DNA from 4 places in the Streptomyces sp. NPDC094147 genome. Region 4 is predicted to be linked to each of the others. Evidence: riboswitches for the same ligand, from Rfam matches in the RefSeq annotation. Region 4 holds a riboswitch; each other region holds the start of a gene.

Region 1 (4,320 bases), on a different contig from region 4:
CGAGGGGCCGACCGCGGAGGAGATGGAGCGCGCCCAGGCCCAGTTGGAGCGCGAGTGGCTCGACCGGCTCGGCACGGTCGCCGGCCGCGCCGACGAACTGTGCCGGTACGCCGTGCTGTTCGGCGACCCGCAGCTCGCCCTGACCGCGGTCGACCGCGTCCTCGACATCACCGCCGAGGAAGTACAGGCGGTCGCCGCCGCGAAACTGCGCCCCGACAACCGGGCGGTCCTGGTGTACGAGCCCATCGCGGCGCCCGAGGCAAGCAACGAAGAGGAAGAAGAGGCCGCCCAGTGACGGACGCCGTCGTGACCATGGAGTTCCACCCGCAGCCGGCCGCCGGCACCGCCAAGCCGTGGGCCTTCCCGGCCCCCGAGCGAGGCACCCTCGCCAACGGCCTCACGGTGCTGCGCTGCCACCGCCCCGGCCAGCAGGTCGTCGCCGTGGAGATCTTCCTCGCGGCCCCGCTGGACGCCGAGCCCGAGGGCCTCGACGGCGTCGCCACGATCATGGCGCGCGCCCTGACCGAGGGCACCGACAAGCACTCGGCGGAGGAGTTCGCCGCCGAACTGGAGCGGTGCGGCGCCACCATCGACGCGCACGCCGACCACCCCGGCGTCCGGGTCTCCCTCGAAGTGCCGGTCTCCCGGCTCCCCAAGGCGCTCTCGCTGCTCGCCGAGGCGCTGCGGGCCCCCGCGTTCGCCGACTCCGAGGTCGACCGGCTCGTGCGCAACCGGCTCGACGAGATCCCGCACGAGCAGGCCAACCCGTCCCGGCGGGCCGCCCAGCAGCTCTCCAAGGAGCTGTTCCCGGCCTCCGCGCGCATGTCGCGCCCCCGCCAGGGCACCGAGGAGACCGTCGCCGCGATCGACACGGCGGCGGTGCGCGCCTTCTACGAGGCGTATGTGCGCCCCTCGACGGCCGTCACCGTCATCGTCGGCGACCTGTCGGGCACCGACCTCGACGCGGTCCTCGCGGACACCCTGGGCGACTGGAGCGGCAACACCGCCGAGCCGCGCCCCATCCCGCCGATCACCGCCGACGACACCGGCCGGGTCGTCATCGTGGACCGCCCCGGCGCGGTCCAGACCCAGCTGCTCATCGGCCGCATCGGCGCCGACCGCCACGACCGGGTCTGGGCGGCCCAGGTGCTCGGCACGTACTGCCTCGGCGGCACCCTCACCTCCCGGCTCGACCGCGTACTGCGCGAGGAGAAGGGCTACACCTACGGCGTGCGCGCCTTCGGCCAGGTGCTGCGCTCGGGCCCCGAGGGCGGCGCCGCGATGCTCGCCATCAGCGGCTCGGTCGACACCCCCCACACCGGCCCCGCGCTCGACGACCTGTGGAAGGTGCTGCGCACGCTGGCCGCGGAGGGGCTGACGGACGCCGAGCGCGAGACCGCCGTGCAGAACCTGGTGGGCGTCGCCCCGCTCAAGTACGAGACCGCGGCGGCCGTCGCCGGGACGCTGGCCGACCAGGTCGAGCAGTTCCTCCCCGACGACTACCAGGCGCAGTTGTACGCGCTGCTGGCCGAGACCGGCACCGTGGAGGCGACGGCGGCCGTCGTCAACGCCTTCCCGGCCGACCGGCTCGTCACCGTTCTCGTCGGTGACGCGGCTCAGATCGAGGAGCCGGTCAGGGCGCTCGGAATCGGTGAAGTGACCGTGGTCGCGGGCTGATTGAGGCACCTGGACAACTGGGCACACAGGGACCCCGGTGGCGAATGCGCCGCCGGGGTCCTCCCTTATGGGGCGTAAATGTCCGGATTGTTGGGGAGGTTGCCTGTCTGTCATGTGGCGTGCGCTACAAAACACGGTGTCTGTTTGGTGATTGAAAGACCGGCCGTCTAGCGTCGGTCCGGCTGTCCGTCACCACCCGTCGCGCCCGCGGCACCGGACAGTGATCGCCGAGTCCCCGAACGGCGCGAGCCAGGGGAGCCGGGGACCCACTCAGTCCCTGGGGTGAATCGGACGCCTCCGCCCGCGGAGGAGCCCGTAGGAGACCTTCCTGCTCCGAACCCGTCAGCTAACCCGGTAGGCGAGATGGAAGGAAAGGACACCGCCACTTCATGGCGTTCACCCGTGCCACCGGGAAGCACCGCGCGCCCAGCCGTATGACGCGCCGCAGCGCGAACATAGCGGGCATCGCCACCCTCGCCACCGCCGGAGTCGTAGGCACCCTCGCCTCCCCGGCCACCGCCGCCCCGAGCGTCGCCGAGACCGGCCTGACCCAGGCCATCGTCATCGGCGACGGCCTCGCCGCGCAGCTCGGTGCCCAGGCCGACGCCCAGAAGCAGGCGGCCGTGAAGGCCAGGGCGAAGGCGGAGGCCGAGGCGGCCGCGCAGCGCAAGGCGGAGGAGCGGGCCAAGGCGGACCGCGAGGCCAAGGAGCGCGCGGCGCGCGAGGCCGAGCGCAAGCGCCTCAACACCTTCGTCGCCCCCATATCGGACAGCTATGTGTCCACCGGCTACAAGACCGGCGGTTCCCTGTGGTCCTCCGGCGCCCACACCGGCATCGACTTCCATGCGGAGAGCGGCACTTCGGTGCACGCCGTGGGCCTGGGCACCGTCGTGGAGGCCGGCTGGGGCGGCGCCTACGGCAACAACATAGTCATCAGGATGAACGACGGCACGTACACCCAGTACGGCCACCTCTCGGTCATCCAGGTCTCCGTGGGCCAGTCCGTGGAGCCGGGCCGGCAGATCGCGCTGTCGGGCAACACCGGCAACACCACGGGCCCGCACCTCCACTTCGAGGCCCGCACCGCCCCGACCTACGGCTCGGACATCGACCCGGTCGCCTACCTTCGCTCGCACGGCGTCTCCGTCTGACGGCCCCCGCGCACACCGAAGGCCCCCGGCGCGCTGCCGGGGGCCTTCGCGGTTGGCCAAAAGATATCCATTGGTTCCGGCCCGTCACCGGGAATTAACAAAGCCTGGAATAGAGTCGCGGAACAGGCATCGACGGACATCGATATCCGTCGACAGGCGTCGCTCGACCGCGTTTCGCGGGGATAAAGGCGGAGGTTCGGCCATGCGCATTCCGGCGCATTCGGTATGCACGGCGATCCGCGGCGACATCGTCTCGGGCGCCTTGGAGCGCGGCAGCCGGCTCACCGAGGACGTACTCGCCCGCCGTTACGGGGTCTCCCGCGTCCCGGTGCGCGAAGCCCTGCGCACCCTGGAGTCCGAGGGCTTCGTGACCACCCGCAGACATGCCGGCGCCTGGGTGGCCGAGCCCACCGAGCTGGAGGCCGCCGACCTCCTCGAACTGCGGGTGCTGCTTGAGCCGTTGGCCGCCGCGCGGGCGGCCGGCCGCCGCTCCGAGGCCCATCTCAAAGTGCTGCGCGGCCTGGTGAGGCTGGGTCAGCAACGGGCCCGGCGCGGCCAGGGCGAGGACCTGCGCTCGCTGGGCGGCTGGTTCCACGAGACGCTGGCCCAGGCCTCCGCCAGCCCCGGACTGATCGCGCTGCTCACGCAGTTGCGGCACAAGATCGCCTGGATGTACGCGGTCGAGCAGCCGGTCCGGCCGGGCGAGTCCTGGGCCGAACTCGGCGCCATCACCGACGCGGTGGCCCGGGGCGACGCCGAACGCGCCCGCTCGCTCACCGCCCTGCACACCGAGCGTTCCTTTTCCGCCCATCGGCTGCGGCGCCCCGCCGCGGTGAGCACTTCGCAACCTGCCGTACACACGGCGAGTGCCCGCACTTAACAGCCGGGCCGTATACAAAGAAAGCGCGACGCTGGGCCGTATTTCGGCTGCCCGAAATGTGGACCTCGAAATGCCGGCCCCGAAATGTGGATGCCGGAATTCCGTCATCGAAGCGCAGTCGGCGAAAACGAAACGGCCGCCGACCCCGAATGCGAGATCAGCGGCCCTTCGCTGTGAAGCCGACCGGATCAGACGGTCTCGGGGAGCTCCTCAAGACCCTCGGCGACCAGCTTGGCCAGCCGGTCGAGCGCGGCGTCCGCGCCCTCGGCGTCGGAGGCCAGCACGATCTCCTCGCCGCCCTGCGCGCCCAGACCGAGCACCGCGAGCATGGACGCGGCGTTGACCGGGTTGCCGTCGGCCTTGGCGATCGTCATGGGGACTCCGGCAGCCGTGGCGGCACGGACGAAGATGGACGCGGGGCGGGCGTGCAGGCCCTCGGCCCAGCCGACGTTGACGCGGCGCTCAGCCATGGTGTTGCCCTTCGAAATCTCTGACGGTTGTCTAGACCAGTCTCTCATGTGGTGTGCAGTGCTCGTACCGACCATAGGCCCGCTTCCGCCGCCGTTCGGCCCTCCCCACAGTGCCCCGCCCCGTATGGCCCCGCGACCCGTA
Region 2 (4,320 bases), on a different contig from region 4:
GAGGCCCTCGCGGTCGGAGAAGTCCAGGGATTCCTGGAGCCGCTCCGGGGTGATGTTGGAGGCGGCGATCGCGCGGACCTTGCCGTCCCGGACCAGCTGGTCGAGGGTGGTGATGATCTCCTCGACGGGCACGGAGGGATCGTCGAAGTGCGTGTAGTACAGGTCGATGTAGTCGGTGCCGAGGCGGCGCAGCGACTCCTCGGCGGCGGCCTTGATGGTGTTCGCGGCCAGCCCCTTGTACTGGGGGTGGGAGCCGACCTTGGTGGCGATCACGACATCGGCCCGGTTGCCGCGGGCCGCCGCCCACTTCCCGATGATCGTCTCGGATTCACCGCCGGACAGGCCGGGGACCCAGTGGGCGTAGGCGTCGGCGGTGTCGATGAAGTTGCCGCCGCCCGAGGTGTAGGCGTCGAGGACGGCGAACGACTGGTCCTGGTCGGCGGTCCAGCCGAAGACGTTGCCGCCGAGGGAGAGCGGGAAGACGGACAGGTCGGAGCCGCCGAGCGCACGGAGAGAGGTCATGAGGTGATCAACTCCCGTGCGCCGGGCGGTATTCCGGACCGTTCGGATCAGGGATTGAGCCCCTTGGACTGGAGCCACGCCATCGGGTCGATGCCGGTGCCGTCCGGGGTGTGGACCTCCAGGTGGAGGTGCGGACCCGTGACGTTGCCGGTGGCGCCGATCCGCCCGATGACGTCGCCCGTCGCCACCTTCTGCCCCGCGCTGACCGCGATGGACGACTGGTGGCAGAACCAGAGCTCGCTGCCGTCGTCGAGCGTGAGCACCGTGCGGTAGCCGTACGCACCGGCCCACCCCGCCGACTTGACCGTCGCGGAGTGGATCGCCTTGAGCGGCGTGCCCGTGGGGGCCGCGAAGTCCAGGCCGGTGTGGTGGCCCGAGGACCACATCGAGCCGGCCTCGCCGAACGTGGAGGTGATCGTGTACGAGCCGACCGGCAGCGAGTAGCTCGCGGCCAGCTTGGCCAGCCGCTCCTGCTCCGCCTTCTTCGCCGCGGCCTCCTCGGCCGCCTTCTTCTCGGCCGCGGCCTTGGCGGTCGCCGCGTCCTGCTTGGCCTTGGCCTCGGCCGCGGCCTTTTCGGCGGCGGCCTTCTGCGCGGCCGCCTTCGCCTCGGCCGCGGCGCCCGCCTTCTGCTGCTCGGCCTGCTGGAGGATGCGGGCGCGCAGCGCCTCACCGGCGTCGGTGGCGCCCTGCTCGGCCTCGGCGGTGGAGAGGCCGGTCATGGTCAGCGGGGAGGCGGCGATCTTCTGGTCGGCGCGTGCGGCCTCGGTCTTCGGGGTGTCCGGGGCGTCGTGCGAGACCAGCTCGCCGACGCCGGGCAGCGACCCGAGGTCCGGCAGGTTCTGGGCGAGGGAGTCGGGCAGCGATATGGAGACCGGCGGCTTGGTCTGCGCGGTGGCCATGCCGCCCGCGCCGACCGCGGCGATGACGCCGACGCCGAGCACGGTGGAGCTGCGGGCGAGTCCGCCGCGCTGCTTGGCCACCCGGTGCCGGCCGCGTACCGGGCGTACGGACTCCGCGGTCGGGTCCCACTCCTCCCAGCTCTCGCTGTCGCCGGGCACGTCGCCGTACAGGGAGTCGGGAGGTATCGGGGTGTCGAGGGCAGGCTCGTTGGACGCCACGAGGGCGCGCTCCTTTCCTTCCTTCTCGCCTACCGGGTTAGCTGACGGGTTCGGAGCAGGAAGGTCTCCTACAGGCCCCCGTAAAGGCGCCTGATTCACCCCAAGTTGGTGGTTCCCCGGTTCCCTTTCGGGATTCGGCGCATGCGCGCGGTGCCGCCGTTGCGGCGGCTGGGCCGACCGCGCTGCGTTATCGAACGTTAATAGACACCCGGTCCGGATTCCAAGCCGTTCCCACTGATCGTTAACGGTCCTGGCCTGGACTTAGTACCCACAGCCGGGTCAAAACGGGCGAGTTGACGGCGATTCAGCGCGACTCGCGTCACAGCTGTTTTCTGACGGTGTGTCAAATGTTATGCGCAGGGACACCTTTCGGGCACCCACGGTGACAGCCTCCCGCCGGGCTCATTTCACGATCCTGACGGTGCGGCGGCGCTCGGGCTGGCCCTCGGCGGGCCGGGCCACCGCGAGCAGCGCCATGTCGTCGTTCGTGCCGCCGCCGGTATAGCGCCGTACGTCGTCCACGAGCGCGTCCAGGACCTCCTCCGGGCCGGGGAAGATCGCGCCGCGCAGCCGGGCGCGCGGGTCGTAGAAGACGCCCTGTCCGTCGCGCGCCTCGGACAGGCCGTCCGTGTAGAACAGCAGCGTCGCCCCGGCCGGGAACGGCCGCTCCTCGGACCGGTCCGGCCACACCCCGAGGTCCGCCATGCCGAGCGGCAGCGCGGGCTCGGCCGGGACGAGCATGTCCAGGGCCCCGTCCGGGTACAGCAGCAGCGGCTCGGGGTGGCCCCGGTTCACCAGGCGTACGGTGCCGTCACCGCGCGGGACCTCGGCGAGCACCGCGGTGGTGAACCCCTCGACCGCGTCGAGCCGGTCGCGCCGGGTGCCCTCGCGGGCCAGCGCCCGCTCCAGGCGCTGGGCCACCGCCTCCAGCGAGGACTCCTGCTCGGCGGCCTCCCGGAACGCCCCGATCACCACGGCGACGGCCTCCACCGCCTGGAGCCCCTTTCCCCGTACGTCGCCGACGATGAGCCGCACCCCGTGCGGGGTGTCCTGCACGGCGAACAGGTCCCCGCCGATGAACGCGTCCGCCTGCGCCGCCTCGTACCGCGCGGCGACGTGGAGGCCGCCGATGCGGGCCGCGGGCGTGGGCAGCACGGCGCGCTGCGCGGTCTCCGCGATGACGCGGGCCGAGGCGAGCTGTTCGCCGCTGCGGCGCAGGATGCGGTTGATGACGAGGGCCAGACCGCCCACCGTCAGCACGGTGCACAGCTCGCTGGCGCCTTCGCCGAGGCTGGGGAGGCCGTGTACGAACCAGAGCCCCACGACGGCGAGCACCGAGCCCGCCGCGACGACGGCGGTGGCGCGGGGCGAGTAGAAGGGGGCGGCGACCATCGGGGCGCCCGCGAACAGGGCTGCGGCGGTCAGGTCGGGCGGGGTCGTGGCGTCGAAGACGAAGCCGACGACGATGAGCAGTACGGGTAGCGCCCGTACCAGGCGCCTCTCGCCCTCTGCTTGCTGCCGCACCCGTCCAGCCTGCCCCGTCCGACCGCCGACGGCGACTCCGGAGCGCCCGTGCGGGTGCCGGGGCCGGCGGCGGGGCCCGCCACGATCGGCGACGGACCACAGGATGAGCCCGTCAATGGCGGCGGCAGCGATGCGGACCCGGGCGCCCCCGGCCGCAACTCCCCCTGGTATGGCGGTGGTTAGCCGCCTGGTCGGACCCGCACGGCAGCGCGGCCCAGTCACCGGCGCTCAGCCGGCACCCGCGCCCGGGATCGGCGTACGCCGGAGCCTGCGCACCCGCACCACCACCCCTGACGGGCCCGGCCTCCCCCACCCGGTCGCAACCGCTCAGCCCGACCACGACCGCACAGAGGGCGAGCGCGAGCAGCACGGCGATGCGCCGCACCCCCGCGCTTCTCCCCGGAACCACCGAACGCTCACTCATGGCGCACGCGAGGCTACTCCACGCATGCGCGCCAGGCGGCTCAGCCGTCCGAGAGGTGCCGCTCCGCGTACACCTTCAGGGCATCGCGCACGAATTCCGCCGTGCCCGCGCCGTGCTGGTCGTAGTTGACGCCGAAGCGGGGGTCGTCGACGTACATCTGGCCGAGGCCGCTGACGTACGACCCGGTGACGCTCGTGGTGGTCGACAGCCAGGCGACATGACGACGGGCGATGTCCTGCGCCGCTTCGCCGTCGGCGGGCAGCCCCGCCGCACGGACGCGCCCCCAGTCCCGGGCGATGCCCTCGTGCTCCTCCCGGAACTCCTTCTTCTGCCCCGCGCTGAGCGAGCGCCACCAGCGGTCGCCCTTCTCGTACGCGTCCCGGCCCCAGCGCCGGCTGACCTCCTCCTCGTACTGCGAGTGGTCGAAGCCGTCGAGCACTTCCCCGGCCATGAGCTCTTCCCCTCTCTCGGTCTTGCGCAGGGTGGTCCGCACGGAGGCGATCTGCCGCGCGATGCGGGTGCGCTCCTGTTCCAGGAGGCGCAGATGGGTCCGCAGGGCGACGGCGGGATCGCGTTCGCCCTCCAGCACCTCGCCGATCACGGGCAGCGAGAGCCCGAGCTCCCTCAGGAGCAGAATCCGCTGGAGGCGGAGCAGGGCGTCCTGGCCGTAGTAGCGGTAACCGTTGCTTCCGATCCGGCTCGGAACGAGCAGGCCGAGCTCCCCGTAGTGCC
Region 3 (4,320 bases), on a different contig from region 4:
TACACGTCCACGTACTCCTGCTGCGACAGCTTCCGCACCGCGTACATGATCTCGTCCGTCACCGCCCGCAGCACGAAGCGCTCGTCCTCCATCCCCCGGTAGCGGGAGAAGTCCAGCGGCTCACCGAAGCGGATCGTGATCGGTACGCGCCGGGGCAGCCGCCGCCCCTTCGGCTGGGCCTCGAACGTTCCGATCATCGCGACCGGGACCACCGGGGCGCCGGACCGCAGCGCCATCGCCGCCACACCCACCTTGCCCTTGTAGAGCCGTCCGTCGTGCGAGCGCGTCCCCTCCGGGAACACCCCCAACACGCCTCCCCTGCCGAGCACTTGGAGCGCCGTGTCGATCGCCGCCTGGGCCGCGGCCTTGCCGGAGCGGTCGACCGGGATCTGCCCGAGCGCGCGGAAGAACGCGGCAGTCGCCCGGCCGGTGAGCCCCGGCGCGGTGAAGTACTCCTGCTTGGCCAGGAAGGTCAGGCGGCGCCTGAGCGTCACCCCCAGCAGGAACTGATCGGTGAACGACTGGTGATTCCCCGCGAGGATCACCGCACCTGCCTCGGGCACCCGCCCGGCCCCTTCGACACACGGGCGGAACAGCCACCGCAGCAGCGGCACCAGCACCACGAGACGGAATGCGTAATAGAACACGTCAGTGAGCCCTCTCCCCAGGTGACCCCCGCGCCGACGCACGCTAGTCACCCCCGGGGATCACCGGGAGAGCGCCTATTGAGCCAGGCCCCCGCTCGCCGAGAGCGAAAACCACCCCTCATCGATCTGTACGTCCTGTACATTTTTTACATCCGGTCGAGGTATCCGGTCGAGGAGAGGTACGTCATGACCCACCGCCCTGCCGCCCGCTACGTCCTGCCCGAGTTCTCGGAGCGCACCGCCTCCGGGGTCCGCACGCTCGATCCGTACTCCAAGCTCTTCGAGGAGCGGATCGTCTTTCTCGGCACCCCGGTCGACGACGCCTCGGCCAACGATGTGATGGCCCAGTTCATGCACCTGGAGCACGCCGACCCCGACCGGGACATCTCGCTCTACATCAACTCCCCCGGCGGCTCGCTCACCGCGATGACCGCGATCCACGACACGATGCAATTCGTCACCTGCGACGTGCAGACGTTCTGCCTGGGTCAGGTGAGTTCGGTGGCCGCGCTGCTGCTCGCGGCCGGGACGCCCGGCAAACGCCTGGTGCAACCGGCCTCCCGGGTGCTCCTCAGGGAGCCCGCGATCGAGGAGCCGCTGCGCGGCCAGCCCTCCGACCTGCAGATCCAGGCCGCCGAACTGCTGCGCGGCCGCACGCTCCTGACCGAGTTGCTCGCCCGGTACACCGGGCGGACCGCGCGGCAGGTGGCCGCCGACATCGAGCGGGACGTGGTCTTCGACGCCGCGGGCGCCGTGGCGTACGGGCTCGCCGACCACGTACTCGAAAGCCGCAAGACCTCGCTGCGCGGACGGTGAACCGCCGTGCTGCCACCGGAACTTCCGCCGCTGCCGGCGCTCACGCGGGCCGAGGCCGAGTTCGTCGACTGCTATCTCGAAGTGGTCGATCTGCTCGGTCGCGTCAATCCGGCGCACGGCCCCGACACCTACGGCGCGCTGCGGGCCGCGCAGGCGCTGGTCGGCCGGACGGCCGCGCTGAAGGACGCGCTCGCCCTGATGCACCTGCGCGGCGAGACCCGGGTGCACGCCCGCACGCTGACCCGCGCCCTGCGGGTGCTGGACGGCGAGCGCCGCACGGGGCGGCTCACGGTGCCGCCGCAGACCACCGGTTGAGGCCGCCGCGCGCAGCGGCGGCGCCCAACGCGCCGACGGGGCCGACGAAACGGACCAGACGGGGTACCCCCGTTCGGCCCACCGCCGACTACGTCCACTGCCCCTTATGAGCTCCTTACAGCGCCTGCACAACGCGCGGAATCGATCGTTCCGTCGCTGGTAGGAGGCTCGTCAGCCCTCCTTCGGGAGGTGCCGAACCACCCGTGTCCACCCGAATCGCCCAGTCGTGAGCACCCTCACACAAAGCCGTTTCGTTACGAAAATATGACAGTCGGTGCGTGAAGATCCCTGGGACGACAAGCCCCCGCCACCGTGGCGGGGCGGTCCGGGCGGACGCCGAGTCCTGCCGCCGCTCCGGACGACTGGTCGACAGGAGTGGACCGGCAGGAGTGGAGGACCCGCGTTCTTCGGGACGGCCGGCCGTCGGCCGTCCCTCGGGGTGAAGCCGTTCAGGCGGCCGGGCGTCTTCGCCGGTCCGAACCCGACAGGTCATCCTTCGCAGGCGGTTTGACGAAGGGTTGCGCATGACCGCGCAGACACATGTCCCGTCTCTGCTGCTCCGCCTGGGCGCCGTCACGGCCCTCACCGTCGCCGTGGCGGGGGGAACCATACTGGCGCCGGGCGCCACACTCGAAGCGCATGCCGCGGCCGTCGCCGCCAGGGCGCTCCACGTGGCCGAATCGAAGAAGGGGTCGCCCTATCAGTACGGGGCCGCCGGACCGCACCGCTTCGACTGCTCCGGGCTCACGCTCTACTCGTTCAAGCAGGCGGGCCACAAGCTGCCCCGCTCGGCCCAGCAGCAGTACAACAGCTCCCGGCATGTCTCCGCCTCCTCCCGCAAAGCCGGAGACCTGGTGTTCTTCCATTCGGCGGGACACGTCTACCACGTGGGGATCTACGCCGGGAACGGGAAGATCTGGCACTCCCCCAAGACCGGCGCGGTGGTCCGCCTCGAACGGATCTGGAGCGGCAGCGTCTTATACGGGCGGGTCGGCTGACCGCCCCGCCGGCGGGGCCGTCCCGATGCGCGCGCCCACGCACCGGGACGGCCCGCGCCCCCAGGGCGGCTCCGGGGCCGGGCAGTGAGCCCCGCTAGCCGCTCTGCACCACTGCCGTCCACGGCAGGGCGATCCAGACCGTCTTGCCGCCGTCCGCGGTGGGTTCGACCGAGAGCCGGCCGCCGCACTCGGCCGCGAGCCAGCGGACGATCACCATGCCCCGGCCGTTGTCCTGCTGGACGGCGGCGGGCAATCGTTTCGGCCAGCGCGGATGACTGTCGGTCACCCCGACCCGCAGCTCCTCCTCGCATTCCAGCTGGACGTCCACGGTGAAGGTGGGTGACTGGCCGAAGGTGTGCTGCACGGCATTGGTGGCGAGTTCGGACACGATGAGCCGGACCGTGTCGCCGGTCTCGTCGTCGGACGGCAGACCCCAATCGGTGAGAACCTCGGCGACGTATCGCCGTGCCGCGGAGACCGAGGCGGGTTCGCTCGGCAGAGTGATTGATGCTTCGAGATGGTCTGCCATGGCGACGCTGTCCCTTTCCCACCCGGGCCGGCCAGAGGACTCCTGGCGGATGAGCGCTCGCGGAGACGAGGTCGGCCTCGGATTGTGCTTCGCGCCAGAGTGCCACTCATCGTGCCGGTCTTGGGTGCCATCCACCAAGATATGCATATATCTGTCGCTCAAAGCGGTGAACTCTGCGGCGACAGAGCGTAATTGGGCTCACACTTACCCATCGCCGAAGGCGCCGGAGGCGAAGGAGACGGCCATGTGGCACGGACCGGCGGTGCACCGCCGCAAGCTGGGCGAGGAACTGCGAGGGCTGCGCGACCGGAAGGGTCTGACGAGCGGGGAGGCGGCCCGCCTGGTCGGCTGGCACCAGTCGAAGGTGAGCCGGATCGAGACCGGCCGCAGCGGCGCGAAGCCCGCGGACGTGGCCCGCCTGCTCGACGCCTACGAGGTGCGAGATCCCCAACTCCGCACACTCCTGGAGGCGTTGGCGGATTCGGCGGACGGCGGCGGGGAGCACTGGGCGCGCGCGTACCGCGGTCTGCTCCCGCCGCAGTACCGGGACTTCATCAGCCTGGAGTCGCAGGCGCGCACGGCGCGCACGCTGGAGACCTCGGTGGTGCCGGGACTGCTGCAGACGCCCGCGTACGCGCGCGCGGTGACCCGGGCCGCGCTCGCGTCCCTGCCGCCGGACAAGGTGGACTCGCTCGTCAAGGTGCGGCTGGCCCGCCAGGAGGTGCTGCGGGGCGATCCGCCGCTCGCGCTCAGCGCGGTGCTCGACGAGGGGGTGCTGCGGCGTCAGGTGGGCGGTCCGGCGGCCATGAGCGATCAGTTACGGCATCTGCTGGCGGCCGCCGCCTGGCCCCACGTCCGGTTACAGGTCATTCCTTTCCGTTACGGCGGCTACGTCGGGCTCACCGGCCCTTTCATTATCTTTTCGTTTCCGGACATTTCAGATCTGGATGTGGTCGTTCTCGACCATTTGACGAGTAGCCTCTATCTCGAACGGAGAGAAGACCTTGAGGCGTAC
Region 4 (4,320 bases):
GGTCTGCGAGCGGTAGACGCGGGCGGCGGTCTGCTCGCCGAGCACCTTGATCCTGGCGGCGGTGGAGAACCGGTCGCGGTCCTTCACCTTGGCGCCCTTGGCCATCGCTCTCCCGCCTCCCCGTCACATACGTACGTCCCCGGACACGGTACGGGACCGAGTGCGGGGACGTACGTACGACTGGCTAGGGGTTTGACCCTCAGCCCTTGAAGCGCGGGAAGGCGGAGCGGCCCGCGTACACCGCGGCGTCGTCGAGGATCTCCTCGATGCGCAGCAGCTGGTTGTACTTGGCGACGCGGTCCGAGCGGGCCGGGGCGCCGGTCTTGATCTGACCGCAGTTCACCGCGACGGCGAGGTCGGCGATGGTGACGTCCTCGGTCTCGCCGGAGCGGTGGGACATCATGCACTTGAAGCCGTTGCGCTGGGCCATCTCGACGGCGTCCAGGGTCTCGGTCAGCGAACCGATCTGGTTGACCTTGACGAGCAGGGCGTTGGCGGAGCCCTCCTCGATGCCGCGGGCCAGGCGCTCGGGGTTGGTGACGAAGAGGTCGTCGCCGACGATCTGGACCTTGGAGCCCAGGCGCGAGGTGATGGTGTTCCAGCCGGCCCAGTCGTCCTCGAACAGCGGGTCCTCGATGGAGACCAGCGGGTACGCGGAGACGAGCTCCTCGTAGTACTCGGTCATCTCGGCGGCCGAGCGGGACTTGCCCTCGAACTCGTACTTGCCGTCCTTGTAGAACTCGGACGCGGCGACGTCGAGCGCGAGCGCGATGTCCTTGCCCGGGGCGTAGCCGGCTTCCTTGATGGCCTCAAGGATGAGGTCCAGGGCCGCGCGGTTGGACTCCAGGTTCGGCGCGAAGCCGCCCTCGTCGCCGAGGCCGGTCGACAGGCCCTTGCGCTTCAGGACGCCCTTGAGCGTGTGGTAGACCTCGGCGCCCCAGCGAAGGGCCTCGGAGAAGGACTCCGCGCCGATCGGAGCGATCATGAACTCCTGGATGTCGACGTTGGAGTCCGCGTGGGATCCGCCGTTGAGGATGTTCATCATCGGAACGGGCAGCAGGTGCGCGTTCGGGCCGCCCAGGTAGCGGAACAGCGGCAGGTCGCTGGCCTCGGAGGCGGCGTGCGCGACGGCGAGCGAGACGCCGAGGATGGCGTTGGCGCCGAGCGAGCCCTTGTTGTCGGTGGCGTCCAGGTCGAACATGGCCTGGTCGATCAGGCGCTGCTCGGTGGCGTCGTAGCCGACGAGCTCCGGGCCGATCTGCTCGATGACGGCGAGGACGGCCTTCTCGACACCCTTGCCGCCGTAGCGGTTGGGGTCACCGTCGCGGAGCTCGATGGCCTCGAAGGCACCGGTGGAGGCGCCGGACGGAACTGCAGCACGGCCGGTGCTGCCGTCGTCGAGGCCGACCTCGACCTCGACCGTGGGGTTGCCTCGGGAGTCCAGGATTTCCCGGGCTACGACGACGTCGATGGACGGCACGAGCATCTCCTTCTGGGATGTGACGCTAGATGTGACGCAAGCAGTGCGGGGCCGCGCAGGGGTCGCTGCGGCCTTGCGACAAGAGCCTAACCGGCTCCGGGGCTCCGGCCAGCCGAGTGCCCGCCTCCTGGGACGAAAAAGGGCCCAAGGACCCTGATTCCCTGCCAAAGGTCCGCAGAACTACTGCCGGGTAACAGCCGAAACCCCGGCCCGGCGCGTACGGGGGAATGCGCGCCGGACCGGGGGGACTTGGGGCGGGGCGGACTCAGCTCAGGTGGAGCTTCTGGCCCGGGTAGATCAGGTTGGCGTCCTTGACGACGTCCTTGTTCAGCTCGAACAGCTTCTGCCAGCCGCCCTTGGTGCCGTTGGCGGAAGCGATCTGGCCGAGGGTGTCGCCGGCCTTGACGGTGTACTCGCCGTTGCCCTGCTTGACCGGCTCGGTGCGCTGCTCGCCGCGGGCGGCCTCCGGCGCGGGCTGGGCGCGCTGGGTCTTCTGCTGCGGCTTGGCCTTCGGCTTCGCGGACTGCGACTTCGAGGGGGACGAAGAAGAAGACGAAGAAGAGGAGGACGACGAGGAGCCGGAGGTGTCGACGTTGGCCTTGCTGCCGCCGGAGGTCAGGTTGCCGGCGCCGGCGCAGGACCAGGCGCCCGGACCCTGGATGGCGAGCAGCTTCTCGGCGGCGGCTATCTGCTGGCCCTTGGTGGCCAGGTCGGCGCGGGCGGCGTACTGGGTGCCGCCGGCGGCGGCCCAGGAGGACTGCGAGAACTGCAGGCCGCCGTAGTAGCCGTTGCCGGTGTTGATGGACCAGTTGCCGCCGGACTCGCACTGGGCGACCGCGTCCCAGGTCTGGACGGAGGCGGCGGAGGCCGAGCCGGCCGCCATCAGCGGGGCGGCGACAGCGGCGCCGGTGACGCCGGCCAGCGTGGCGACACGGACGGCCTTGGACGGGCGGCGGTGCTTGCCCTTGCCGGAAAGCAGCATGGAGTTTCTCCTCACCGACGCCTGCGAGGTGAGCTGTCGGGTTCGGGCGTGAGCTGCCCGGCCGAGCGCTGTGGCGCCCGTCTTCACCCCAAGCCGGTCGGCAGTTGCTTCAACTGCCGGGCCCGGCACGTACCTTGGGTCCCCCGCTCCTGCCTACGGCGCATAAGCGTCGACTGTTCCCGTCGGCCGACGGCAGGATTCGGCGTGCTCGGTCGACGGGGCTCGTGGTGACGAGCGAGTCCGACGAAAACACACGCCCCGCCAATGTTCAAAGGCGCCCATCGGGGGAAAATCCCCCCTCCTTGTCGCAACAGAAGGGGCGTTTCCGCAGGTCGGGGGCGGGACGGACGGACCGGGCAGACGGGACACGCCAGTTGAGGCGAAGAGACCCATGTCTCACTTGCACAGAACGGACATACGCCCTCGAACTACCCCTGCTTCGGCACCGAGTTCGGGGCCGTGGCAGCGGCCGCCGCGGCCTTCAGGTCCAGGCTCTGGCCAGGCAGGATGAGGTTCGGGTCGGTGCCGATCAGCTTCTCGTTGGCGTGGTAGAGCGCGGGCCAGCCGCCGTGGATCTTGTTCGCGTCGGCGATGACCGAGAGGTTGTCGCCGGGGCGGACGGTGTACTCGCCGTTCGCGGCGGGGGTGTTGCCGACATCACGTGATCCGCCGTCACCTCGCGAGGCGTGCCGCCCCGCGTCGCGGCTGTCGGTCGAGCCGCCCGGACCGCCGGAGCCGGCCGGGGCGGGCTGTCCGGCCGGGGCGCCGGTAGCGGAGCCGGTGGTGCCGCCCGGCGTCGCGCCCGAGCCCTCCTCCGGCGAGGGCGCCCCGCGGTGCTTGCCGGGGCTCGCCGGGGTGGACGCGGAGGGCGTCGGCGGCTTGGCGGGACCCGCGGGCTTCGTGGCGCCCGTCGAGGGCGCGGCCGGGGCGGTGGAGGCCGCGGGCGTCGGGGCGACGTCGGGCGCCTTGGTCGCCGGAGCGGTCGGCGCGGTGGACGCGGGCGCCCCGGCCGGGTCCGGCGTCGCGGGCAGGCCCGGGTCGACATCGGCCGCGCGGCCGCCCTTGGTGAGCCCGCCGGAGCAGCTGGCGAAGGCCTTGGTGCCCTGGGCCGCGAGCACCTTCTCGGCGATGGCTATCTGCTGGGCGCGGCTGGCGAGGTCGGCGCGCTGGGCGTAGTCCGTACCGCCGAAGGCCTCCCAGGTGTCCTGCGAGAGCTGGAGCCCGCCGTACAGGCCGTTGCCGAAGTCGGCGCTCCACATTCCGCCGGACTCGCAGGCGGCCACCTGGTTCCAGGAGTTCGCGTCCGCGGCGTTCGCGCCGGTCGCGGCGAGCAGCGGAAGCGCGATGGCCGAACCGGTCACCCCTGCCGCGACGACGAGAGCGGGTACCTGGCGGGGTCGACGATGCCGTCCATTCCCGGAGCGCATGGATGAGGCCTTCCGTGTGACTGCTGAGCCGAATGAACGGTGAACGTAGCCGTACTCGAACGCCTGTCACAAGTCGATGCACCCGAGATCACATAAAAGTCACAGTCTTGACGGTCCGTCAGGTGAGGCCGTTCCGTTCGGCGGCGTGAACTCGACCGGCAGGGTGCGCAGTCCTCGCATGATGAGCCCGCCGCGCCAGCGCAAATCGGCAGGTTCCACCGCTAGCCGCAGGTCAGGGAGGCGCTGCAGCAGGGTCGCGAGCGCGGTCCGGCCTTCGAGCCGGGCCAGCGGCGCGCCGATGCAGTAGTGGATGCCGTGGCCGTATCCGAGGTGCTGGTTGTCCCGGCGGCCGAGGTCGAGCGTGTCGGGGTCGGCGAAGCGCTCGGGGTCGCGGTCGGCCGCCGCGAGCACCACGAGCACCGGGTCGCCCG

The links. A riboswitch is a leader RNA that binds a small molecule or an ion and turns the genes downstream of it on or off. The one in region 4 is predicted to bind cyclic di-AMP.
Region 1: it holds a riboswitch for cyclic di-AMP, as region 4 does, so the genes downstream of both, ACIQ8J_RS11385 (M23 family metallopeptidase) here and ACIQ8J_RS16710 (transglycosylase family protein) in region 4, are expected to answer to the same signal.
Region 2: it holds a riboswitch for cyclic di-AMP, as region 4 does, so the genes downstream of both, ACIQ8J_RS13445 (M23 family metallopeptidase) here and ACIQ8J_RS16710 (transglycosylase family protein) in region 4, are expected to answer to the same signal.
Region 3: it holds a riboswitch for cyclic di-AMP, as region 4 does, so the genes downstream of both, ACIQ8J_RS12600 (C40 family peptidase) here and ACIQ8J_RS16710 (transglycosylase family protein) in region 4, are expected to answer to the same signal.

Annotation. Positions count from the first base shown of each region.
Region 1 covers NZ_JBIWHT010000005.1:188,026-192,345, reverse strand. Annotated here, with positions in the region: gene ACIQ8J_RS11395 (M16 family metallopeptidase) at 1-295, shown strand, start outside; gene ACIQ8J_RS11390 (M16 family metallopeptidase) at 313-1,677, shown strand; cyclic di-AMP (ydaO/yuaA leader) riboswitch at 1,893-2,053, shown strand; gene ACIQ8J_RS11385 (M23 family metallopeptidase) at 2,067-2,828, shown strand; gene ACIQ8J_RS11380 (GntR family transcriptional regulator) at 3,031-3,708, shown strand; gene ACIQ8J_RS11375 (HPr family phosphocarrier protein) at 3,897-4,178, opposite strand.
Region 2 covers NZ_JBIWHT010000007.1:20,738-25,057, forward strand. Annotated here, with positions in the region: gene ACIQ8J_RS13440 (aldo/keto reductase) at 1-522, opposite strand, end outside; gene ACIQ8J_RS13445 (M23 family metallopeptidase) at 570-1,640, opposite strand; cyclic di-AMP (ydaO/yuaA leader) riboswitch at 1,652-1,790, opposite strand; gene ACIQ8J_RS13450 (PP2C family protein-serine/threonine phosphatase) at 2,043-3,164, opposite strand; gene ACIQ8J_RS13455 (TipAS antibiotic-recognition domain-containing protein) at 3,629-4,320, opposite strand, start outside.
Region 3 covers NZ_JBIWHT010000006.1:126,608-130,927, reverse strand. Annotated here, with positions in the region: gene ACIQ8J_RS12615 (lysophospholipid acyltransferase family protein) at 1-647, opposite strand, end outside; gene ACIQ8J_RS12610 (ATP-dependent Clp protease proteolytic subunit) at 834-1,463, shown strand; gene ACIQ8J_RS12605 (hypothetical protein) at 1,470-1,778, shown strand; cyclic di-AMP (ydaO/yuaA leader) riboswitch at 2,103-2,298, shown strand; gene ACIQ8J_RS12600 (C40 family peptidase) at 2,303-2,776, shown strand; gene ACIQ8J_RS12595 (ATP-binding protein) at 2,871-3,305, opposite strand; gene ACIQ8J_RS12590 (helix-turn-helix domain-containing protein) at 3,550-4,320, shown strand, end outside.
Region 4 covers NZ_JBIWHT010000009.1:163,476-167,795, reverse strand. Annotated here, with positions in the region: gene ACIQ8J_RS16720 (septum formation initiator family protein) at 1-105, opposite strand, end outside; gene eno (phosphopyruvate hydratase) at 200-1,486, opposite strand; gene ACIQ8J_RS16710 (transglycosylase family protein) at 1,746-2,462, opposite strand; cyclic di-AMP (ydaO/yuaA leader) riboswitch at 2,466-2,633, opposite strand; gene ACIQ8J_RS16705 (transglycosylase family protein) at 2,891-3,823, opposite strand; gene ACIQ8J_RS16700 (cytochrome P450) at 3,989-4,320, opposite strand, start outside.